Regions from separate parts of the Pseudomonas sp. SDO5215_S409 genome, predicted to be linked through region 2. Evidence: predicted binding sites of a transcription regulator. Region 2 holds the regulator's gene; each other region holds the start of a gene.

Region 1 (8,064 bases), on a different contig from region 2:
TCTTAGGGTTGTATTAGATGAGGATGTTCATGAGCTTTGCTCATATCGTGACAAGGAGGCAGGATGTGAGCTTGTTGTAATCGGCAACCTAGCCTTACTGGACGAAATAAAGGAAAAAATTTCCGCTTGGATCAGCGCTCAATAACTCTTCGAGAGTCGGGACTGGAGCAGGCGTAAACTTGTTTTCTGAGTGGGTAGTTCAAAAAATCTATACGTGTTGGCTCGAGGTGTTCACGTTAACGTGAACGCGTCTGGCTTGCCTCCCGCCGGTGGTCACATTGATGTTCAACCGAACTCTGAGGGAACCCGTGTTGTACTTGGACCGGCCGACAAGGCAACTTCAGCATGCCCAATTCCCAATGGGAGAGGGCATGTGAGTGTGTTCTAAAATACCTCGGCAAACCTATCGGCTTACCAAAGCTGCACAGGCTGGAGTCGACGCAAATCCAAGTTCTGCACGTGTGCCGGAACTGAAACAGGTCGGTACCATTCTGAGTGGGCACCATGCCGCTGGAACGAACCCGGTAGCGCGTAAATAAGGGAATATATGATTTCTACTGATTTTTATAAGTTGATTGCGCTGTTTTTAGACGGGGCGGGTAATCTTCAGCCAAATATTTTTGGGTTGAAGGGTTTATCTGAGGTGGAATTTATAAATGCAGATTTTGAGTTGGTCGGGGATCTGGACGATTTTCATTTTTTCGAGAAGGCATACAATGCTCCTTATTTACGTCGAAAAATAGAGGTTGTATTTAAGCAATATTTTTTTGTGAGCGAGAAATTAGGGAGCGGCCTTGGTGTTGCATGTGGGGTGAGGCTGACTTCTCTTTTAAGAAAGCAACCATTTGCTACAGCGGCGAGACATATAGGCGATAATCGGATTTTTTTCTATTTTTCCGAAGATAAAAGTGAAGGTGCACTGATTTTTGACAAAAGGATCGTAATAAGATTTGGTCAGCGATCCAAAAAAAGTTCCTATATGATTTCAACTGTTGAGTGTGATTTTGATAATAAGCGTTTTGGTGACATAGCAAAGAAGGCAGTGCATGAAACGTACAAGTGCTTTACTCCCGATTCGATGATAAAAGAAGCCAGATTGCAAGGCTGTTCAAATGCTTTTAATCGCTTGGTTCGACAGCTTTATCCCGGAAGCAACACGCGAGGAGTAATGCCATCCGCTCACAACTCAAAGGAGTGACGACATGAAAGACGCCATACGCTTGGGCGACTCCACCACCCACGGTGGCAAAGTGCTCGAAGCATTCTCCCGAACCGACCTCAACGGCAAGCCGATTGCCGGGGTCGGTCACAAGGTTAGCTGCCCGCTGTGTAAGGGGATTTTCCCGATTGCGGAGGGCAGTAGCACCTACACCGTCGATGGCGTGCCCATCGCGCTTGACGGCATGAAAACCGCCTGTGGTGCTGCGCTGATTGCCAGCGGCCCGAAAGGGGCAGTAATTAGCTGATTCCAGCTATGCGGCTCCAACATGATTGATCCGCAAAAATCCATTGCTATCGGTTTTGTTTTCGAGCGTTTCATGCCGTGGCGTCAACGCTGAATCACCATTTCCACTGATCGTACCCACGTTTTAGGGCGCTCCCAACCATGGCGGGCCCCGTTTCAGCTGGGATTAGCCGGTTCCTTGAAGTGGCGGGCCGCTTCCTGCGGTGGCTCAAGGGTAGTTGAGGGCGCAGGTTTTGCAGAAGCTATCGCAGGCTGGGTGCTGGAAGACGGTGTTAATGAGTCAATAACTTAAGATTTGGGCTTAAAGTGCCCAAGCACGCAACGCCTTCCGGCAATGGCCGGAGTTTGCCACTTGGCGCTTACTAGCGACTCGCCCCCGGCGGCGCCGTCATCAGTTCCTTGGCCAGCGTCAACCACGCCTGCGCTGCAAACGACAGTTTGCCGTGTCGCCGCCATGCCAGCATCAAGCGCCAGTTCAGGCTGGGGGATTTTACCGGGACGATGGTGAATTGGCTCGGGTCCAGGGTTTCGCAGAACGCCATGGGCAGCAAGGTGATGCCTACCCCGAGCCGTACCAGTGAGGCGATGAAGTCCCATTGGCCGCTGCGCCCGCTGATGCGTGGCTCGAAGCCCGCCTGGGCGCAGGCATCGAGCACGAATTGGTTGAGGGTGAAGGTGTCGCCGTAAAAGATGAATTCGCTGTGCCGCAGTTCGCACAGGTCCACCGCGCGGCGGCTTTTCCAGGGTGAGTCGTAGGGGGCGAGCAGGCACATCGGCGATTCAAACAGCAGCATTGAATCGAATTCCTCCCAGATGTCAGCGACGCGGGGCGAGTCCAGGATGGTGCCGAACTCCAGGGTGCCCTGGCGCAAGTCCTGAATGGTGGTGCTGCCACCGATCTCGAACAGCTTCAGCTCGATCTTGGGATAGCGCGCGTGGTACGCCGCAAAGACGGGCGCCAACGCGACGTGAGTGGAGGGCGACAAGCCCATGCGCAGGGCACCGAGCTCCACTTGCTGCAGGTCTTTGAGCTCCGTGTTCATGTCGTCGTGCAGCGCGATCATTTCTTTGGCGCGCTTGAGCACGATCAGGCCGGCGTCGGTCAGGGTGAAGCTTTTGCCCACGCGGTCGAGCAGTGTCAGGCCCAGGCTCGATTCCAGTTGCTGCACCATTTTGCTGACGGTCGGCTGGGTCAGGTGCAGTTGGGCAGCGGCTTTGGTGAAGCTCTGCTGGTCCACCACTTCGACGAAATAACGCAGGGCCCTGATGTCCATCATTCATTCCGATTTTGCATGATTTCGATAATATTAATTCATTATATCTTTAAAAATCGGCTGGATAAGATTTGTTACATCTGTTCGGGGGCAGTACCGGAGTTAATGTGAAAGGCCCAGCTCAAGACCAAGTGGCCAGACTTCTCGCGGGTATGAAAGGCAACACCATGGGTGGAGAGCAATCGTGCTTAACAAGACACATCAATCTTTTTCCGATACCGATGAGCTGTCCCAGGGGGAGCGGTTTGTAAGGCAGTTGCTGGCGCAGGCACAGATCGAGGTCAACGGCCCGGCGGCCGCCGATATGCAATTGCACCACAACGGCACGCTCGACCTGGCCCTGGCCAAAGGCAATCTGGGCCTTGGGGAGGACTACATGGACGGCGGGTGGGACGCCGAGCTACTGGATGACTTCTTTTTTCGGCTGCTGCGCTCCGGGGTGGTCGAGCAGGCCAACCCCGCCACGTTGCTGTTTCACGCGTTCTGCTCCCGCTTCCTGAACCTGCAAAACCGCAAGCGCGCCTGGCAGGTCGGCGAACAACACTACGACCTGGGCAACGACTTTTATGCGCGCATGCTCGACTCGCGCATGACCTACACCTGCGGCTACTGGAAAGACGCCACCACCCTTGAGCAGGCGCAGTTCGCCAAGCTGGACCTGATCTGCAAGAAGCTTGGGCTCAAGCCCGGCATGCGCGTGCTGGACATCGGCTGCGGCTGGGGCAGTTTCATGTCGCACGCGGCCGAGCACTACGGTGTGGAGTGTGTGGGCGTGACCATCTCCAAGGAGCAGGCCGACTGGGGGCGCTTGAGATACGCCCACCTGCCGATCGAGTTCCGCCTGCAGGACTATCGCGATGTGGACGAGCCATTCGACCACATTGCCAGCGTCGGCATGTTTGAACACGTGGGGCGCAAGAATCACCGGGCCTATATGGAAGTGGCGCACCGTTGCCTGAAGGACGATGGCCTGTTCCTGCTGCACACCATCGGCAAGAACCAGCGCAGCGGCGCGCCGGACCCGTGGATCGACAAGTACATCTTTCCCAATGGCGACCTGCCGTCGATCGGCCAGATTGGCGATGCCCTGGATGGTTTGTTCGTGGCCGAGGACCTGCACAACTTCGGTGCCGACTACGACAAGACGTTGATGGCCTGGTGTGAAAACTTCGAGGCGGCGTGGCCTGAGTTCGCCCAGATGTTTGGCACGCGGTTCTACCGCATGTGGCGTTACTACCTGCTGTCCTGCGCGGGGGCCTTTCGTGCGCGGGATATCCAGCTGTGGCAGTGGGTGTTGTCAAAAAAAGGCCTGGTGGGCGGTTATCAGCGGGTGAGCTGACAACGGTACGTAACGGGGCAGGCGGGTTACACCGTCGTTGCCCCTGCCGGGGTCATTCGGCGGCAGGCGCCAGGCGCGCTTCGAGCTCCGCCACCTTGGCCTCCAGGCTCTCCAGGCGCGCGCGGGTGCGGGCCAGTACGACCATCTGGCTATCAAATTCTTCCCGGCTGACCAAGTCCAGTTTGCTGAAGCCGCTTTGCAGCAGGGCCTTGAGCTGGCTTTCGATTTCATGGCGGGGCAACGCGGTGTCGCCGTTGAACAGGCGCGAGGCGTGGCCGCTGAGGGTGTCGAGAAGATCTTTGGGCGCGAGCATGGGCAATAGTCCGGAAAAACAATCGGGCCGCAGTGTATCACGGGGCATTTATCGACTTTTTCCATTCGCCCGCGCACGTTTTTCGCGCAGGGGGGTTGGCGGGTGCGCACCGTTTTTGTGCGCGAATTGGCGTTCCACGCGCCCCGTCGCTGGGCGGTGCAGGGCAAACACCTGATTTCAATGGTTTTTGCGGAGCTGGCAAGGTTTCTGCTTAGACGATCATGACCCATGCACTGATGCAGTCGCTGTGACGAATGCAGTGCGCCGTTGGTCCGGGTACATGTTTCGTCACCAGTGGTTAGCGAGCGTCGCGATGGCAATGGCCAAGGCGACGAAGCGTTACAAAGCCAGGCACTGCGCTTAGACTTGAGACGGGTTTGTTTTCCTGGGGCAAGTCCACCAATTCGGGAGAGAGTTTTCATGAAGCTAGTCACTGCCATCATCAAGCCGTTCAAGTTGGACGATGTACGCGAGTCGTTGTCCGAGATCGGCGTGCAGGGCATTACCGTTACTGAGGTCAAAGGCTTCGGTCGGCAGAAAGGCCACACCGAGCTTTATCGCGGCGCGGAATATGTGGTCGATTTCCTGCCAAAGGTGAAGATTGATGTCGCCATTGACGACAAGGATCTTGACCGGGTTATCGAGGCGATAACCAAGGCCGCCAACACCGGCAAGATCGGTGACGGCAAGATCTTTGTAGTCAATCTGGAACAGGCTATTCGCATCCGTACCGGCGAAACCGATACCGACGCAATCTAAGCCGCCAAACCCCCAAGCCCCAGGAGAAAACAATATGACTCTGCGTAAATTCGCAGGGCTAGGAGCCCTGTTGTCCCTCGTAATGCCCGCCCTGGCCATGGCGGCGGATCCAGCCCCGGCGCCCGTCCTCAATTCGGGTGACACGGCCTGGATGCTTACCTCCACCGCGTTGGTGCTGTTTATGACCATCCCGGGCCTGGCGCTGTTCTACGGCGGCATGGTGCGCTCCAAAAACATTCTGTCGGTGATGATGCAATGCTTCGCCATCACCGGTCTGATCACTATCTTGTGGTTCGTCTACGGCTATAGCATGGCGTTCGACACCACGGGCATGGAAGCGGGCGTCGTCAACCTCAACTCGTTTGTCGGCGGCTTGTCCAAGCTGTTCCTCTCGGGCGTGACCCCTGCCAGCATCACAGGCCCGGCGGCACTGTTCCCTGAAGCCGTGTTCGTGACCTTCCAGATGACCTTCGCGATCATCACCCCGGCGCTGATCGTCGGTGCGTTCGCCGAGCGCATGAAGTTCTCCGCGATGCTGATCTTCATGGGCGTGTGGTTCACCCTGGTCTACGCACCGATCGCCCACATGGTGTGGGGCGGTCCGGGCTCGTTGCTGGGCGACTGGGGCGTGCTGGACTTCGCGGGCGGCACCGTGGTGCACATCAACGCCGGTGTAGCAGGCCTTGTGGCGTGCCTGGTACTGGGCAAGCGCAAAGGCTTCCCGACCACCCCGATGGCCCCGCACAACCTGGGTTACACCCTGATCGGCGCTGCCATGCTGTGGATCGGCTGGTTTGGCTTCAACGCAGGTTCGGCCGCAGCCGCCAACGGCACCGCTGGCATGGCGATGCTGGTCACGCAGATCGCGACCGCCGCGGCCGCGCTGGGCTGGATGTTCGCCGAGTGGATCGCACACGGTAAGCCAAGCGCGCTGGGAATTGCGTCGGGCGTGGTTGCAGGCCTGGTCGCCATCACCCCGGCCGCAGGCACCGTGGGCCCGATGGGCGCGCTGGTGATCGGTCTGGCGGCAGGCGTGGTGTGCTTCTTCTGCGCCACCACCCTCAAACGCAAACTGGGCTACGACGACTCCCTGGACGCCTTTGGCGTGCACGGTATCGGCGGTATCCTCGGCGCGATCCTGACCGGCGTGTTCGCCGCCCCGTCGCTGGGTGGCTTCAACGCCGCGACCACCGACATCGGTGCGCAAGTCTGGATTCAAGTCAAAGGTGTGGGCTTCACGGTGATCTACACCGCGATCGTGACCTTTATCATCCTCAAGGTACTGGACGCCGTCATGGGTCTGCGTGTGAGCGATGAGCAAGAAGCGGTTGGCCTGGACCTGGCCGAACACAACGAGCGCGGTTACAACTTGTAAGCCTGCGTTAAAAAAATGCCCGGCTTGCCGGGCATTTTTTTGTCTGGCGTTTGTCTGCGGCTAAAGGTGTATGGGTTTTTTGGCCGCGTTTGTGATGGGATCGGCGCGGCACTTTTGAGCGTGCGAATGTCTTACAGCCATGTGGGCGTATTCGGCACTTTGTTTTTTTCCAGAGCGCGCTAGAATGCGCGCCGATGGCAGGAGATCTGTATGTGGCAACAGACCGTGATAACCCTGCGGGCCAAGCCCCGGGGCTTTCATCTGGTAACGGACGAGTTGCTCGCCGGCCTGCCGCAACTGCAGGCCTGCCGGGTGGGCCTGTTGCATTTATGGCTGCAACATACCTCGGCCTCGTTGACCATCAACGAGAATGCCGACCCGGCGGTTCGCCGTGACTTCGAGCGGTTTTTCAACACGCTGGTGCCGCAAGGCAAGGCGGGGTTTGAACACAACGACGAAGGCCCCGATGACCTGCCGGCGCACTTCAAGGCCAGTCTCCTGGGCTGCCAGCTGAGTTTGCCGGTAAGGGCCGGCCGCTTGGCGATGGGGACCTGGCAAGGTGTTTATCTGGGCGAGCACCGTGATCATGGCGGTGCTCGTAAAGTCCTCGCCACCTTGCACGGTGAAGAGGCATAAGCCACGGGTTATTCTCGTGGACGTTGATTTTTTCCCGGCAGCCTTCGACAGTCGGCGAAGCTGGGCTATAACTAATCTGCTTTTCGCAAGTCATGAGGTAGAACATGAGCGACGATGATCTGGAAAACGACGACCTCGAAGTAGGCGACGAAGACGAAGCTGAAGAAGGCCTTGAGGCCGCCGCCGAAGACGTGGCCGAGGACGACGGTGGTGATGACGCCCCGGCGCCGACCGCCAAGGGCAAGGCCAAGGCTGCCGTTTCGGTGGATGAGCTGCCAAGCGTTGAAGCCAAGAACAAAGAGCGCGATGCGCTGGCCCGTGCGATGGAAGAATTCCTCGCTAAAGGCGGCAAAGTGCAGGAAGTCGAGGCCAACGTGGTGGCCGATCCACCGAAGAAGCCCGATAACAAGTACGGCAGCCGCCCTATCTGAGGCCCGCTGCCCGCTTGCCGAAAAAGCCCGCCGTCGCTGCGGGCTTTTTCATGGGCGGCGTTTGCTCAGCCGTTCCAGCGGGCGAGCAGGTCGGGCAGTTCGTTCAGGTTGCCAATCTCGGCGTCCGGCCGGTGGTCCGCTGTCCAGGCTTTGCCGCCGGGGTTGAACCACACTGCACGCAACCCCGCCTGCTGGGCGCCAGCGATATCGTCCCCCGGGTGGTCGCCAATGTGCACTGCCTCTTGGGCCTCCACACCCGAGCGTTGCAGCGCCTCCTGGAACAGCCGTGCATCGGGTTTGGCGATGCCCAGGTCTTCGGCGCGCAGGGCGAAGTGAAAGTGGTGAGCCAGGCCCACCCGTTGCACGTCGGCGTTGCCGTTGGTGATCACCCCCAGCAGGTAGTGCTGGCGCAGCGCTTGCAGCATCGGTTCGGCCTCGGGGAACACCGTCAGTTGGTGGCGGGCCTGGATAA
Region 2 (8,064 bases):
GCGTGCTGACCGACGGCCGCCTGTACTTTTTGGAAGACGGCAGCGAATTCAAGACCTTCAATACCCTGGACGGCCAAGGCATCAAAATGCTGATGGCGGCAGGCGTGCAGACAGGCATCATCAGCGGTCGCAAGACGCCAGTGGTGGAACGTCGCGCACAAAACCTGGGAATTCCTCACCTCTATCAGGGCCGCGAAGATAAACTGGTGGTTCTGGACGAGCTTCTTGGCCAACTCAACCTAAGCTATGAGCAGGTCGCCTACCTGGGTGATGACCTGCCCGACCTGCCGGTCATTCGCCGGGTCGGCCTGGGCATGGCCGTCGCCAATGCGGCGGCGTTTGTACGCGAGCACGCCCACGGAGTGACGACCGCACGGGGCGGCGAAGGCGCTGCCCGTGAGTTCTGCGAGCTGATCCTGCGCGCCCAAGGCAGCCTTGAAGCGGCCCACGCCGCCTACCTATAGAGCGTTTTATGCTGAGCAAAAAAATTCGCAACTTCCTGATATTCGGGGTCATCGCCGCACTGTTCCTGGCGGTGGGCTACTGGAATATCAGCCCGGAGCGCTTCCTCGACAAGCCTGTTGCACAGGTCGACGAAGGCGCTATCGACTATTACGCCATCAACGCCCATAGCATCCAGTTCCTGCCCGACGGCAAGGTTCAGTATGAAATGACCTCCGACAAAGTCGAGCACCTGAAGGCGTCGGAAGTCACCCTGCTGACCAAGCCGGACATGAACCTGTACCGCGGCGCGGAATTCCCGTGGCATGTCACCAGTGATCGTGGCGAGGTCAACCCGGACGGCACCCAGGTGGAATTGATCGACTCGGTGCGCGTAGCCCGCACCGACGCAAAGAATCGCGAGACGCTTATTACTACAACTCGCATGACCGTATTCCCACAACAGCAATATGCGCAGACCGAGCAAAACGTTAGAATCGACGGCGCTGGCGGTGTATCGACTGGCAAGGGAATGAAGGCGTATTTGAAAGACAGCAGGATACACCTGCTATCGAACGTAAGAGGACAGTATGAGGCTCGTTAAAACCCTCCCTATTTTGCTCGGTCTGGGCGCAGCACTGGGAAGCGTGAGCGCCTGGGCTCTGCCGAACGATAGCCAGCAACCGATCCACATCCAGGCCGACGACGCGCAGCTGGATGACAAGCAAGGCATCGCCACCTACAAGGGCGACGTGATCATCACCCAGGGCTCGATGAAAGTGACGGGTAACACCGTGACACTGACTCGCACCCCTGCGGGCGATATCGACGTGGTTACGTCGGTAGGCAACCTTGCGTATTTTGAACAACTGCAAAAACCTGGCGACACGGTGCCGGTCAAAGGCTACGGCCTGACCATCCAGTACCATGCCCAGCAAAACCGCATCGTGCTGATCGACAAAGCCAAGGTCGTCAATGACGGCAACACCACCGAAGGCGAGAAAATCGTCTACGACACCGTGAAGCAGGTTGCCCAGGCGGGTCGCGCCAACGGCAACAAAGTGACCGCGCCACGTCCACGTATCGACATGGTTATCCAGCCGAAGAAGAAGGCCGAGTAATGGCAACCCTAAAAGCCCAGCATCTGGCCAAGGCCTATAAAAGCCGTCAGGTCGTGCGCGACGTCAGCCTGTCGATCGACAGCGGCCAGATCGTCGGCTTGCTCGGCCCCAACGGTGCCGGCAAGACCACGTGTTTCTACATGATTGTCGGCCTGGTTCAGGCAGACCAGGGCCGTGTGCTGATCGACGACCTGGACGTCAGCCACCAGCCAATGCACGGTCGTGCGCGCGCAGGTATCGGCTATCTGCCTCAAGAAGCGTCGATCTTCCGCAAGTTGTCGGTATCGGACAACATCATGGCGATCCTGGAAACCCGCAAGGAACTCGACCACGCCGGGCGCAAGCAAGAGCTGGAAAACCTGCTGCAGGAATTCCACATCAACCACATTCGCGACAACCTCGGCATGAGCCTTTCCGGCGGCGAACGTCGTCGCGTGGAAATCGCCCGCGCCCTGGCCACGGCGCCGAAATTCATCCTGCTGGATGAACCTTTCGCCGGTGTGGACCCGATCTCCGTAGGCGATATCAAGCAGATCATCCATCACCTCAAGGCGAAGGGCATCGGCGTACTGATCACCGACCACAACGTACGCGAGACGCTGGATATCTGCGAAACCGCGTACATCGTCAACGATGGACAGCTGATTGCCGAAGGCGACTCCGCCACCATCCTGGCCAACCAGTTGGTCAAGGAAGTGTACCTGGGGCACGAGTTCCGCCTGTAACACCATGGTATGAGGCCCTGCACACTGGAGCGCGCGCGATAAAAACCTCAGTGTTTTTATTGTTACCGCGCTCTAGGCAAGGCCCCCGATATCAGGCATATAATTTGCTTATGTTTGGCGCTCACGCGCCCTGTCGTGGATGGCGCACTGCGCCGGCGAATAAGGTGTTAAGCCCCTGCCATGAAACCATCGCTAGTCCTGAGAATGGGCCAGCAGCTGACGATGACCCCGCAGCTGCAACAGGCCATCCGCCTGCTCCAATTGTCGACCCTGGACCTGCAACAGGAAATCCAGGAGGCCCTGGAGTCCAATCCGATGCTCGAACGTCAGGAAGAAGGCGACGACTTCGATAACGCCGACCCCCTGGCCGACAACATCGAGCAAAAGCCCAACACCGACGTACAGGAACCCTCCTACCAGGAAACCGCCCCGACGGTGGACAACCTCGAGGACGGCGAATGGGGCGAGCGCATTCCCAACGAGCTCCCTGTGGACACCGCCTGGGAAGACGTCTACCAGACCAGCGCCAGTAGTCTGCCAAGCAACGATGACGACGAATGGGACTTCACCACCCGCACGTCTGCCGGCGAGAGCCTGCAAAGCCACCTGCTCTGGCAGCTGAATTTGGCCCCCATGTCGGACACCGACCGCCTGATCGCCGTCACCTTGATCGATTGCATCAACAATCAGGGTTACCTGGACGAAACCCTCGAGGAAATTCTCGAAGCCTTCGACCCGGAACTGGACATCGAACTGGACGAAATCGAAGCCGTCCTGCACCGCATCCAACAATTTGAACCGGCCGGCATCGGCGCCCGTAACCTGGGTGAGTGCCTGCTGCTGCAACTGCGTCAACTGCCCGCCAAGACGCCTTGGCTGAGCGAGGCGCAACGCCTGGTGACCGACTACATCGACCTGCTGGGCAGCCGCGACTATAGCCAGTTGATGCGCCGCATGAAGCTCAAGGAAGATGACCTGCGTCACGTCATCGAGCTGGTACAAAGCCTCAACCCGCGTCCCGGCTCGCAAATCGAGTCCACCGAAGCCGAGTACGTAGTGCCAGACGTGATCGTGCGCAAGGACAACGAACGCTGGCTGGTGGAACTGAACCAGGAATCGGTGCCACGCCTGCGGGTCAACCCGCAATACGCAGGCTTCGTGCGCCGCGCCGACACCAGCGCCGACAACACCTTCATGCGCAACCAGTTGCAGGAAGCCCGCTGGTTCATCAAGAGCCTGCAAAGCCGCAACGAAACCCTGATGAAAGTGGCCACCCAGATCGTCGAGCACCAGCGCGGCTTCCTGGAATATGGCGACGAAGCCATGAAACCGCTGGTCTTGCACGACATCGCCGAAGCGGTGGGCATGCACGAATCGACGATTTCCCGGGTAACCACGCAAAAATTCATGCATACCCCACGGGGTATTTATGAGCTGAAATACTTTTTCTCCAGCCATGTCAGTACCTCCGAAGGCGGCGAATGCTCGTCCACGGCGATCCGCGCAATCATCAAGAAACTGGTTGCAGCGGAAAATCAGAAAAAGCCGTTGAGTGACAGCAAGATCGCTGGTTTACTGGAGGCACAAGGCATTCAGGTAGCCCGTCGCACGGTCGCCAAGTATCGCGAATCCCTCGGGATCGCGCCTTCCAGCGAGCGCAAGCGTTTGATGTGACGGGTTCGCCATAGCGTTCCGGCAGCAGGCACCCCGGCCTGCTGCTTTATGCACTGGCAACGAAGGAGAAGCTGTATGCAAGTCAACATCAGTGGACACCATGTAGAAGTCACTCCACCGCTGCGCGACTACGTCGAGCAGAAGCTCAAGAGGCTCGAGGGGCATTTCGACAAGATCACCAACGTGCAGGTCATCATGAAGGTCGACAAGCTTCAGCAGAAAATTGAAGCGACCCTGCAGATCCCCGGGGGTGAAGTCGTCGCCAACGCCGAGCACGAAGACATGTATGCCTCAATCGACTTGCTCACCGACAAGCTTGATCGCCAACTCAAAAAGCATAAGGAAAAGAACCTGAGCCTGCTGCAAGGCACGGGTCGTTAACTCTCCCCCCATGATCCGACTTGAAACCATCCTGACCCCCGGCCGTTCCCTCGTGAACGCGCCGGGCGGCAGTAAAAAGAAAGCCCTCGAACAAATTGCCAACCTGATCAGCCGCGAAGTGCCTGAGCTGGAAATGCAAGAGGTGTACGAGGCTCTGATCGCCCGTGAAAAGCTCGGCTCGACCGGCTTTGGCAACGGCATCGCCATTCCCCATTGCCGCCTTAAAGGCTGCGAAGCCCCGGTGAGCGCCTTGCTGCACCTGGACGCACCCATTGATTTTGACGCCATTGATGGCGCCCCGGTCGACCTGCTGTTTGTGCTGCTGGTCCCGCAGGCTGCCACCGATGCGCACCTGGAGCTGCTTCGGCAGATCGCCAGCATGCTTGACCGCAAGGAAGTACGCGACAAACTGCGCAGCGCCGCCACCAACGAGGCGCTCTACCACGTTGTCCTGGATGAACAAAACGGGCAGTAATCATGCGTTTGATCATCGTCAGCGGCCGCTCTGGCTCGGGTAAAAGTACCGCCCTCAATGTGCTTGAGGACAACGGGTTCTACTGCATCGACAACCTGCCCGCGGGCCTTTTGCCGGAGCTGGCAGAACGCGCCCTGATCCATACCGAACTGGCGCAACCGCTGGTCGCTGTCTCGATCGACGCCCGCAACCTGCCCAGCCACCTCACGCGCTTTCCCGAGTTGCTGGCCGAGGTGCGCGCCAAGCACATCCATTGCGACGTGCTGTACCTGGATGCCGACGAAGAAACCCTGCTCAAGCGGTTCTCCGAAACCCGCCGACGCCACCCCCTGAGCAGTCCTCATCGCTCGCTGGCCGAAGCCATCGAGGACGAAACCAGCCTGCTCGGGCCGATCATTGATCTGGCCGACCTCAAGATCAACACCACGGACCTGAACCTGTATCAACTGCGCGATGCCATCAAGCTGCGCCTGTTGAACCAGCCAGAGCCCGGCACCGCCTTTTTGGTGGAGTCCTTCGGCTTCAAACGGGGCATGCCGGTGGATGCCGACCTGGTGTTTGACGTGCGCTGCCTGCCCAATCCGTACTGGAAACCCGAGCTGCGGGAACAGTCGGGGCTGGATGCGCCCGTGGCCGAGTACCTGGCCGCGCAACCGGATGTCGAGGAGATGTTCCAGGACATTTCCAGCTACCTGCTCAAATGGCTGCCCCGCTTTGCGGCCAGTAATCGCGCTTATGTCACCATCGCCATTGGTTGCACCGGCGGCCATCACCGCTCCGTCTACCTGACCGAACGCATTGGCCAGTTGTTGCAGCAAACCCTCAAGAATGTCCAGGTTCGCCACCGCGACCTCATCTGAAAGGAACACCCCCGCGATGCCCGCTCTGGAAATTGAAATCATCAACAAATTGGGTTTGCACGCCCGTGCTTCGGCCAAGTTCGTCGGCGTTGCCGGGCAGTTTCCTTGCCAGATTCGTGCGGGGCGCTCACCAGACTCCATGGTCGACGGCAAAAGCATCATGGCAATGATGATGCTGGCCGCTGGCAAGGGCACCACCATTCATCTGAAGACCGAAGGCGAGCAGGAAGTCGAAGCGATGAACGCGTTGGTGGCGTTGATCAACAACTTTTTTGACGAGGGTGAGTAACGCCACCCTCAAAGGCCAGGGCTAAAACGGCGTCATCCCAGCGCCGTGTCCATCACCATCATCAAGCAGAACCCGATACACAGTCCCAGGCTCGCAAGCTTTTCATGGCCATTGTGCCGGGACTCGGGAATGACTTCATGAGTCACCACCAGCAACATCGCCCCAGCGGCCAGCGCCAGGCCCAGCGGCAGTAACACCTCGGCCAGGGTGACAAGCCAGGCACACAGCACGGCGAACAAAGGCTCGACAAGACCCGACGCCGCCCCAATCAGAAACGCCTTGACCCGCGACATCCCTGCCCCGGCCAGTACCAACGCAATCACCAGGCCCTCCGGTACATCCTGCAAGGCAATGCCCATGGCGAGGCTGTCGGCACCGGGCATGCCGCCCCCCGCCGATACGCCGACAGCCATGCCCTCGGGAATGTTGTGGGCAATGATGGCCGCGACAAACAACCAGATTCGTGGAGCAATGACCGCACGTTCGGGGCTTTCCAACCGCCTCTCAGGCGTGGTGCCTGACACTTTGCGGTCCACCAGATACAGGCCGAAGGCACCGAGCATAATGCCAAAACTGACCAACCCGCTTGCGCCCCAAGGGGCCAGCCCAAGGTGCTCAGCGGCAGCAATACCGGGCACGATCAGCGAAAACGCCGTGGCAGCCAGCATCACGCCAGCACCAAAACCCAGCAAGGCATCATTTAACGCCTGGGGCATTCGGCGAATCACCAACACCGGCACCGCACCCAATGCGGTGCCCAGCGCACAAATGGCGCCGCCTTGCAGCGCCCGCAACATACGCGGCTCCAGCTCCAGCCAGGCCATGCCTTTGGCCACCAGCAATGCAGTCCCTGCCAACATCAACAGCGAGCCAAACGCATAACGAAACATTCGCACGCTGCTGATCGCCAGTGTTTCCGTGCCCATAGTCAGCCTTAGATCTTGTTGTAGGTGGGGGTTCAGGCCAACGCGGCCTGATAACGTTCAGCGACTTCCGGCCAGTTGACGACGCTATAGAACGCATTGATGTATTCGGGGCGACGGTTTTGATACAGCAGGTAATAAGCGTGCTCCCAGACATCCAACCCCAGCACCGGCGTATTACCGTTCATCAGCGGGCTGTCCTGGTTGCCGCTGCTTTCCACCACCAGGGTCTTTTGCGGCGTGACGCTCAGCCAGGCCCAACCGCTGCCAAAACGCGTCAAGGCCGCCTTGGTGAACGCTTCCTTGAAACGTTCGAAGCCGCCCAATTGCTCGTCAATCGCCTGACCCAAAGCACCATCGGGCTTGCCACCGCCCTTGGGCGACATGACCGCCCAGAAAAGCGAATGGTTGGCATGCCCACCGCCCTGATTGATCACCGCCGTGCGCAACGTTTCAGGCAATTGCTGGACGCTGGACACCAGTTTCTCCACGGGCCAGCCGGCAAATTCGGTGCCCTCGATCGCCGCATTGAGGTTATTGATGTAAGTCTGGTGGTGCTTGGTGTAGTGGATCTCCATGGTTTGCGCATCGATATGCGGTTCCAGGGCATCGTAGGCGTAGGGCAAAGCCGGCAAGGTGTAGGTCATATCAATGTGCTCCGTAGGAAGGGCTGTTGCGGGTCGACGCCTCGGGCTGCGCCGCATGGTTGCCCAGCAGGCGATGGGTACGCGGGTACTCGCCGTGCTCGCTGATGAAATTGAGCAGTTCGACGTAGGTCTTGCTGCTCTGGCGCAACGCCGCTTCACGCAATTGCGGGCTCAGGCGGGTGTCTTGCAGGGTCTGAAGCAACCGTTGGTGGATGGCGCAGAGGTACTCCGCGCTTTCCTCTGGCTGGTTAAGACGCATGTGCAGGTCCGCCAGGTTGTGGTGAGAAATAACGCAGGCCGCCACTGCTTCGTCGGCATCCGCCCAGCGCTCGAACAACACAAGCGCCAGGGCCAGGGCTTGCAGGTAATGCTCGCGCGCATCGACCAATTCGCCGTTCATAAAGCAGCGATTGGCGCGCTCGATCGTGCGTTTCCAGTGCTCCATGGTGAACCTCCAAAGCAGAGTGGGTAATTACACGCCGCCGGCCGTGAGTTTTTCCGGGTTCAGCAGGACTTCCAGTTGGCTGC
Region 3 (8,064 bases), on a different contig from region 2:
ATCGCATCGGCATCCTGCGGGACATCCTCAACTTGCTGGTGGAGTACGGCGTCAACGTTGCCAAGGGCGAGGTCGGCGGTGAACACGGCAACGCGATTTACCTATATTGCCCCAACCTGGTGAACATGCAGTTCCAGGCCTTGCGTCCGCAATTTGAGGCGATTGCCGGGGTATTTGGCGTGAAGCGCGTAGGGCTGATGCCCAGTGAGCGTCGGCACATGGAGCTGAATGCGCTGCTGGGTGCGCTGGAGTTTCCGGTGCTGTCTATCGACATGGGCGGCTCCATCGTGGCCGCCAACCGTGCGGCGGCGCAGTTGCTCGGGGTGCGGGTGGATGAAGTGCCGGGCATTCCGTTGTCGCGCTACGCCGAGGACTTCGACTTGCCGGAGCTGGTGCGCGGCAGTAAGTCGCGGATCAACGGGTTGCGGGTGAAGGTCAAGGGCGACGTGTTTCTCGCTGACATCGCGCCGTTGCAGTCTTCGGAGCACGACGACAGCGAAGCCATGGCCGGCGCCGTGCTGACCTTGCACCGGGCCGACCGCGTGGGGGAGCGGATCTACAACGTGCGCAAGCAGGAGCTGCGGGGGTTCGACAGTATCTTCCAAAGCTCCAAAGTGATGGCCGCCGTGGTGCGCGAGGCCCGGCGCATGGCGCCGCTGGACGCGCCGCTGTTAATAGAAGGCGAAACCGGCACCGGCAAGGAACTGCTGGCACGCGCCTGCCACCTGGCCAGCCCGCGCGGGCAGTCGCCGTTGATGGCGCTCAATTGCGCGGGGTTGCCGGAGTCCATGGCTGAAACGGAACTGTTTGGCTACGGCCCCGGTGCCTTCGAGGGGGCCAGGGCAGAGGGCAAGCTCGGGCTGTTGGAACTGACGGCGGGCGGTACGTTGTTTCTCGATGGCGTGGGGGAAATGAGCGCACGGTTGCAGGTGAAGTTGCTGCGGTTTTTGCAGGACGGGTGCTTTCGTCGTGTCGGCAGTGATGAAGAGGTGTACCTGGACGTACGGGTGATTTGCGCCACGCAGGTGGACTTGTCCGAGCTGTGCGCCCGTGGCGAGTTTCGCCAGGACCTTTATCACCGCTTGAATGTGCTGTCGTTGCATATCCCGCCGCTGCGCGAATGCCTCGATGGGTTGGCGCCTTTGGTCGAGCACTTTCTGGATCAGGCCAGCCGGTTGATCGGCTGCCCACTGCCTAAACTCGCGCCCGCGGCGATGGAGCGGCTCAGTCATTACCATTGGCCGGGCAATGTGCGCCAGTTGGAAAACGTGTTGTTCCAGGCGGTTTCGCTGTGTGAGGGCGGCACGGTCAAGGCCGCACACATCCGGCTGCCGGACTATGGCGTGCGTCAGCCGCTTGGCGATTTTTCCCTGGAGGGCGGGTTGGAGGAGATTGTCGGGCGTTTCGAGAAAGCCGTGCTGGAGCGCCTGTATGCCGAGCATCCCAGCAGCCGCCAGTTGGGCAAGCGCCTGGGCGTGTCTCACACCACCATCGCCAACAAACTGCGCGATCACGAAGTGCTCAAGCCTCAGGCGCGTTAGCGGCCCGCAGGACAGGGGCGGGCTTGACCCCATTTGCCGCAGGCGGCATAAGTCCGCCGTTTTTCCGTCTCTTGCTGGCAAGCCTGCCGCCGCCTTGTGCGCGAAACCCCCGTCCTGATTGGGGTTTTGCGGATTTGAAAAAGTTGGTTCGCAAATTGCTTAAGCCTTGCCAACGCAGCGGCGGGCGGCAAGCCTCCGTCAGAAAGAGGAATGAGCGTGGACAAGTACTTGTATGTGGCAATGACCGGTGCCAGCCAGAATGCTCTGGCGCAGAAGGCTCATGCCAACAACCTGGCGAACATTTCCACCAACGGTTTTCAGCGTGACCTGGAGCAGGCGCGTTCGATGCCGGTGTTTGGTGACAGCTTTCCGGCGCGGGCCTTTGCGATGACCGAACGGCCCGCCACGGATTTTGCCCCCGGCGCCATGATTGAAACCGGTCGCGACCTTGACGTGTCGGTGAGCGGAAACGGCTGGATTGCCGTGCAAACCCCGGACGGCAAAGAAGCCTACGTGCGCACCGCCAGCATGAACGTCGATGCACTGGGCGTGTTGCGGGCCGGCAATGGCATGCCGGTGATGGGCAACGGCGGCCCGATTGCCGTACCGCCTCAGCAACAAATCGAAGTGGGTGAAGACGGCACTGTCAGCATTCGCGCCATGGGCGAAGGCCCACGGGTGATGGCCGAAGTGGACCGCATCAAGCTGGTCAACCCCGACGTCAAGAACATGACCAAAGGCCTGGACGGCGCCATCCACACCAAGGACGGCCAGCCCGCCCAGGCGGACGCCAACGTCAAACTGACGTCGGGTTTCTTGCAGGCGAGCAATGTGAACGCCGTCGAAGAAATGACGGCTGTGCTGGCGCTCTCCAAACAGTTCGAGCTGCACATCAAAATGATGAACAGCGCCAAGGAAGACGACCAAGCCATGACGCGCGTCCTGCAGATGAGTTGATCGCAGCGTCATTGACTGAACACTAAATTTTGCAGCGCGGCGCCCAGACAGGCGCACGAAGGAGAAACAGCATGCTTCCGGCTCTATGGGTTGCCAAAACCGGTTTGTCCGCCCAGGACACCAACCTGACCACCATTTCCAACAACCTGGCAAACGTGTCGACCACAGGTTTCAAACGCGACCGCGCCGAGTTTCAGGACCTGCTGTACCAGATCAAACGTCAGCCGGGCGCCCAGTCCACCCAGGACAGCGAATTGCCGTCGGGCCTGCAATTGGGCACCGGTGTGCAAATCGTCGGCACCCAGAAGAACTTCACGGCCGGTAACCTGCAACAAACCAACCAGCCACTGGACATGGCGGTGAACGGCCGTGGTTTCTTCCAGATCCTGCAACCGGACGGCACCACCTCCTATACCCGTGACGGTACATTCCACCTGGACGCCAACGGCCAGATCGTTACCGCCAGCGGCTTTGCCCTGGAGCCTGCCGTGGTGGTGCCCGCCGATGCCAAGAACTTCACTGTCGGCACCGATGGCACCGTGTCGATCACCGTGGCGGGCAACCCGGCCTCCCAAGTGATCGGCAACCTGCAAACCGCCGACTTCATCAACCCGGCCGGCCTGCAAGCTATTGGTAACAACCTGTTCCTGGAAACCGCCTCCAGCGGCGCGCCGCAAATCGGTACGCCAGGCCTGAACGGTTTTGGCACCACCCTGCAACAAACCCTGGAAACCTCCAACGTGAGCACCGTGGAAGAGATGGTCAACATGATCACCACTCAGCGCGCCTACGAGATGAACTCCAAGGTGATCTCCACCGCCGACCAGATGCTTTCGTTCGTAACGCAGAATCTGTAACCAAGTCTTTGGCGCGCTTTTGAGCGCGCCTGCAACACCGTGAGGTATGGGTCATGAATCGCTATGTTTCTGTTCTGGCATTGAGTGGGATCGCTGTGCTCGCGGGCTGTGTGGCCCCGACGCCAAAGCCCAATGACCCGTACTATGCGCCGGTGCTGCCGCGCACGCCGTTGCCGGCTGCGGCCAATAATGGCTCGATTTACCAGGCCGGTTTTGAGCAGAACCTGTACAGCGACCGCAAGGCGTTCCGGGTCGGTGACATCATCACCATCACCCTTAACGAAAAGACCCAGGCCAGCAAGAACGCCAACTCGCAGATCGGCAAGACCAGCAAGACCAGCATTGGTCTGACCTCGCTGTTTGGCGGCGCGCCCAACACCAACAACCCGCTGGGCAGTGGCGACCTGAGCCTGGACGCTGGCTACAGCGGTGACCGCGCCACCAACGGCAAGAGCGCGGCAGGGCAGGGCAACAGCCTGACCGGTTCGATCACCGTGACGGTGGCCGATGTGTTGCCCAACGGCATCATCGCCGTGCGCGGCGAGAAGTGGATGACCCTCAACACCGGCGACGAACTGGTGCGCATCGCCGGCATGGTTCGCGCCGATGACATCTCCACTGACAATACCGTGCCGTCCACACGTATTGCCGATGCGCGCATTACCTATTCGGGTACGGGCTCGTTTGCCGACGCCAGCCAGCCGGGCTGGTTCGACCGTTTCTTCCTTAGCCCGCTGTTCCCTTTCTAGGTGATTACTTTGAACCTTAAACAGCTGATGGCCGCCGTGTTGTTGCTGGCCCTGAGCGCAGGCGCCCAGGCCGAGCGGTTGAAAGACATCGCCAGCATTTCCGGGGTGCGTACCAACCAGTTGATCGGCTACGGCCTGGTTGTGGGGCTTAATGGCACGGGCGACCAGACCACCCAGACCCCGTTTACCCTGCAAACTTTCAACAACATGTTGTCGCAGTTCGGCATCAAAGTGCCGCCGGGGTCGGGCAACGTGCAGCTCAAAAACGTGGCAGCGGTGTCGATCAGCGCGGACTTGCCGCCCTTCGCCAAGCCGGGCCAGGTGGTCGACATCACCGTGTCGTCCATGGGCAACTCCAAAAGCCTGCGTGGCGGCACGTTGCTGATGACGCCGCTTAAAGGTATCGACGGCAACGTCTACGCCATCGCCCAGGGCAACCTGGTGGTGGGCGGGTTTGACGCCGAGGGCCGCGACGGTTCCAAGATCACCGTCAACGTGCCGTCTGCCGGGCGGATTCCCGGTGGTGCCACGGTGGAGCGCACCGTGCCGAGCGGCTTCAACCAGGGCAACAGCCTGACCCTGAACCTCAACCGTTCCGACTTCACCACCGCCAAGCGCGTGGTGGACAAGATCAACGACATGCTCGGCCCAGGCGTGGCCCAGGCCATCGACGGTGGTTCGGTTCGTGTGACCGCGCCGCTGGACCCGAGCCAACGGGTGGATTACCTGTCGATCCTGGAAAACCTGGAAGTAGACCCGGGGCAGGCGGTGGCCAAAGTCATCATCAACTCGCGTACCGGCACCATCGTGATCGGCCAGAACGTCAAGGTGTCGCCCGCGGCGGTGACCCACGGCAGCCTGACGGTGACCATCACCGAAGACCCGATCGTGAGCCAGCCGGGCCCGCTCTCCAACGGCCAGACCGCCGTGGTGCCGCGCTCGCGTGTGAATGCCCAACAAGAAGCCAAGCCGATGTTCAAGTTCGGCCCCGGCACCACCCTGGATGAAATTGTGCGGGCGGTGAACCAGGTGGGCGCAGCCCCCGGCGACTTGATGGCGATCCTTGAAGCCCTGAAACAGGCCGGCGCCTTGCAAGCCGACCTGATCGTGATCTGACGCCATGGCCATGGACATGCGCAAAAGCGGCCTGGTGAGCACGGCCGATTCCGGGTCCTACTCGGACCTGAACCGGCTCAACCAGCTCAAGGTCGGCGATAAGAACAGTGACGCCAACCTGCGCAAGGTGGCGCAGGAATTCGAGTCGCTGTTTTTGAGTGAAATGCTCAAGTCGGCGCGCTCGGCCACTGAGGCCCTGGGCAAGGACAACCCGCTGAACACCCCGGCGGCCAAGCAGTATCAGGAAATGTACGACCAGCAACTGTCAGTTTCGATGTCTCGCCAGGGCGGGGGTATCGGCTTGGCCGATGTGCTGATGCGCCAGATGCAAAAGGACAAGCCGGGGGCGGCGCAGGCCTCGACCCTGCAAGGTCCGGACGCGGCGGGCGCGCCGAAAAAAGTCGATGTACCGACCGAAATTGTCGCGGGCACCCCGGCAGACGGGTCGCTGCGCCGCTCCAATGGCCAGCGCCCGCTGTGGGCGTTTCGTGTGCCAGAGCCCGACAGAACCGTCACGCACACCAATGATATGGAGCTGATGAACCAGCGCCGTATTTCGCTGCCGAGCCGCTTGAGCGATCGCCTGCTGGCAGGCCTTGTGCCGAGTGCCGATGCCAAGGGCACCGCAAACGCCGTGCCGCCGCGTAACAGCGCTGCGGCCGACAACGTGGTCAACAGTGGTGCCCGCAACCTGGCGCTGCCGAGCGGCCGGATGCAGGTCTACGGCCGCGCCGTGGCCCAGCCGCCCTTGGCCCCCGCGAAAAAGGCGTTCAGCTCGCAGGATGAATTTGTCGCCACCATGTTGCCGATGGCCAAGCAGGCCGCCGCGCGTATCGGTGTCGACCCGCGCTACCTGGTGGCCCAGGCCGCGCTGGAAACCGGCTGGGGCAAATCGGTGATGCGTGCCCAGGACGGCACCAGCAGCCACAACCTGTTCGGCATCAAGGCCGGCCAAAGCTGGCAGGGCGACCAGGCCCGGGCGATCACCAGCGAGTTTCGCAACGGCGAGATGGTCAAGGAGACGGCGCAGTTCCGTTCCTACAACTCTTACCAGGACAGCTTCCACGACCTGGTAACGCTGCTGCAGAGCAATGACAGGTATCAAGATGTACTGAAGTCTGCCGACAACCCGGAACAGTTTGTACGCGAGTTGCAAAAAGCGGGTTATGCAACCGATCCGGATTACGCCAGCAAGATTTCGCAGATTGCCAAAACGATGACCGGCTACCAGAACTACGCGGCCGCGGGCGCTTCCACTCATTTATAAGGTCTGAATCATGAGTTTGCTCAATATCGGGATGTCGGGGCTCAATGCGTCCCAGGGGTCGTTGTCGGTCCTGAGTAACAACATTGCCAACGTGAATACCCCGGGGTATTCACGCCAGCAGAGCGCTCAGACCGCGAATGCGTCGAACCAGTACGGCGGTGTTTTCATCGGTAGCGGCACCACCCTGGCGGACGTGCGCCGGGTGTATAACCAGTTCCTCACCCAGGCTTACCAGAACAGTACGGCGCTGGACAGCGACGCCAATGCGTATTTGGGGCAGGCCAGTGCTATCGACAAGACCTTGTCGGACTCCAACACTGGCATGTCCTCGGTGCTCAGTGCGTTTTTTTCGGCGGCGCAGACCGCATCGGCGAACCCCAGTGACGTATCCTCGCGCCAGTTGCTGCTCACCAGCGCGCAGACGCTGAGCAACCGCTTCAACGCCATCTCGGGTCAGTTGAACCAGCAGAAACAGTCGATCAACGATCAGTTGGGCACCATGAGCGATCAGGTCAATAAACTGACCGCCTCGATTGCATCGCTCAACAAGCAGATCGCCCAGGCCCAAGGCGGTGCGAACAGTGCACCGGCCAACCTGCTCGACTCGCGTGATGAAGCCGTGCGTTCGCTCAATGAATTGATTGGCGTGACCGCCACCGAAAAGAACGGCCAGTTCAGCGTGACGACCGGTTCTGGGCAGTCGCTGGTCGAGGGCGGCACGTCCAATAACATCACGGCCGTGCCGAGCAAAACCGACAACAGCCAGTACACCATCCAGCTCACCGTGGGCGATACCACGATGGATTTGGGCAATGTGGTGAGTGGCGGCAGCATCGGCGGCCTGCTGCGTTATCGCAGTGACGTGCTGATGCCGGCCATCAACGATTTGGGGCGGATCGCAATCGTTACCGCCGACACGATCAATAACCAGTTGGGCCAGGGCCTGGACCGCAATGGCGAGTTTGGCTCCTCGCTGTTCAGTGACATCAACAGTGCCGCGGCGATTGCCCAGCGCAGCCAGGGCGCGGCGAGCAACAGCGCAGGTTCCGGCAACCTGAACGTGTCGATCAAAGACAGCAGCAAGCTGACGACCTATGACTACAAGGTCACCTTCACCAGTGGCAACCAGTACAACGTGACGCGTTCGGACGGCAAGTCCATGGGCTCGTTCGACACCAATACCACGCCGCCACCGGTCATTGACGGTTTCACCCTGGCCTTGGATGGTCGGGGGCCAATGGCGGCCGGTGACAGTTTCAAGGTGAGCCCGACCGCTAACGGCGCCACCGGTATTGGCGTTGACTTGCAGGACGTCAACAAGCTCGCGTTCGCAGGCCCGCTAGCCGGTGTGGCGAGCAAGACCAACACCGGCACTGGCACCTTCACGCCGCCGCAGTTGACGAACCCGCTGGATATTCACGGCGGCGCGGACACCGCTCAACTGCGGGCGGGCATCGAAAACTCCATGCCGGTCAAAATGGTGTTTGGCAGCCCGGCGGCTGACGGCACCCAGGCATACACGGTCACCGATGCGCAGGGTAATTCGATCGGCACGGGCACGATTATTCCGGGCCAGG

The links. Region 2 encodes sigma-54, which starts transcription at its own class of promoters, with help from an activator protein. Its sites were predicted from a motif close to ANTGGCATNNANNTTGCTNT; they were not measured.
Region 1: glnK (P-II family nitrogen regulator) is a predicted target of sigma-54. The motif match lies at 4,586-4,605, and genes of this name have one in related genera.
Region 3: ACW9H9_RS10295 (flagellar basal body rod protein FlgF) is a predicted target of sigma-54. The motif match lies at 1,695-1,714, and genes of this name have one in related genera.

Annotation. Positions count from the first base shown of each region.
Region 1 covers NZ_JBSVWN010000047.1:695-8,758, forward strand. The annotation lists gene ACW9H9_RS21300 (hypothetical protein) at 1-145, shown strand, start outside; gene ACW9H9_RS21305 (hypothetical protein) at 548-1,198, shown strand; gene ACW9H9_RS21310 (PAAR domain-containing protein) at 1,203-1,466, shown strand; gene ACW9H9_RS21315 (LysR family transcriptional regulator) at 1,828-2,739, opposite strand; gene cfa (cyclopropane fatty acyl phospholipid synthase) at 2,966-4,078, shown strand; gene ACW9H9_RS21325 (accessory factor UbiK family protein) at 4,131-4,391, opposite strand; gene glnK (P-II family nitrogen regulator) at 4,812-5,150, shown strand; gene ACW9H9_RS21335 (ammonium transporter) at 5,185-6,525, shown strand; gene ACW9H9_RS21340 (secondary thiamine-phosphate synthase enzyme YjbQ) at 6,736-7,161, shown strand; gene sutA (transcriptional regulator SutA) at 7,266-7,592, shown strand; gene ACW9H9_RS21350 (HAD family hydrolase) at 7,658-8,064, opposite strand, start outside.
Region 2 covers NZ_JBSVWN010000017.1:71,988-80,051, reverse strand. The annotation lists gene ACW9H9_RS11700 (KdsC family phosphatase) at 1-464, shown strand, start outside; gene lptC (LPS export ABC transporter periplasmic protein LptC) at 473-1,045, shown strand; gene lptA (lipopolysaccharide transport periplasmic protein LptA) at 1,032-1,562, shown strand; gene lptB (LPS export ABC transporter ATP-binding protein) at 1,562-2,287, shown strand; gene ACW9H9_RS11680 (RNA polymerase factor sigma-54) at 2,468-3,961, shown strand; gene hpf (ribosome hibernation-promoting factor, HPF/YfiA family) at 4,037-4,342, shown strand; gene ptsN (PTS IIA-like nitrogen regulatory protein PtsN) at 4,353-4,817, shown strand; gene rapZ (RNase adapter RapZ) at 4,820-5,677, shown strand; gene ACW9H9_RS11660 (HPr family phosphocarrier protein) at 5,694-5,966, shown strand; gene ACW9H9_RS11655 (ZIP family metal transporter) at 5,999-6,892, opposite strand; gene ACW9H9_RS11650 (superoxide dismutase) at 6,925-7,536, opposite strand; gene ACW9H9_RS11645 (hypothetical protein) at 7,538-7,981, opposite strand; gene ACW9H9_RS11640 (class II fumarate hydratase) at 8,009-8,064, opposite strand, start outside.
Region 3 covers NZ_JBSVWN010000014.1:45,561-53,624, reverse strand. The annotation lists gene ACW9H9_RS10300 (sigma-54-dependent transcriptional regulator) at 1-1,541, shown strand, start outside; gene ACW9H9_RS10295 (flagellar basal body rod protein FlgF) at 1,758-2,498, shown strand; gene flgG (flagellar basal-body rod protein FlgG) at 2,570-3,355, shown strand; gene flgH (flagellar basal body L-ring protein FlgH) at 3,409-4,104, shown strand; gene ACW9H9_RS10280 (flagellar basal body P-ring protein FlgI) at 4,132-5,220, shown strand; gene flgJ (flagellar assembly peptidoglycan hydrolase FlgJ) at 5,225-6,487, shown strand; gene flgK (flagellar hook-associated protein FlgK) at 6,498-8,064, shown strand, end outside.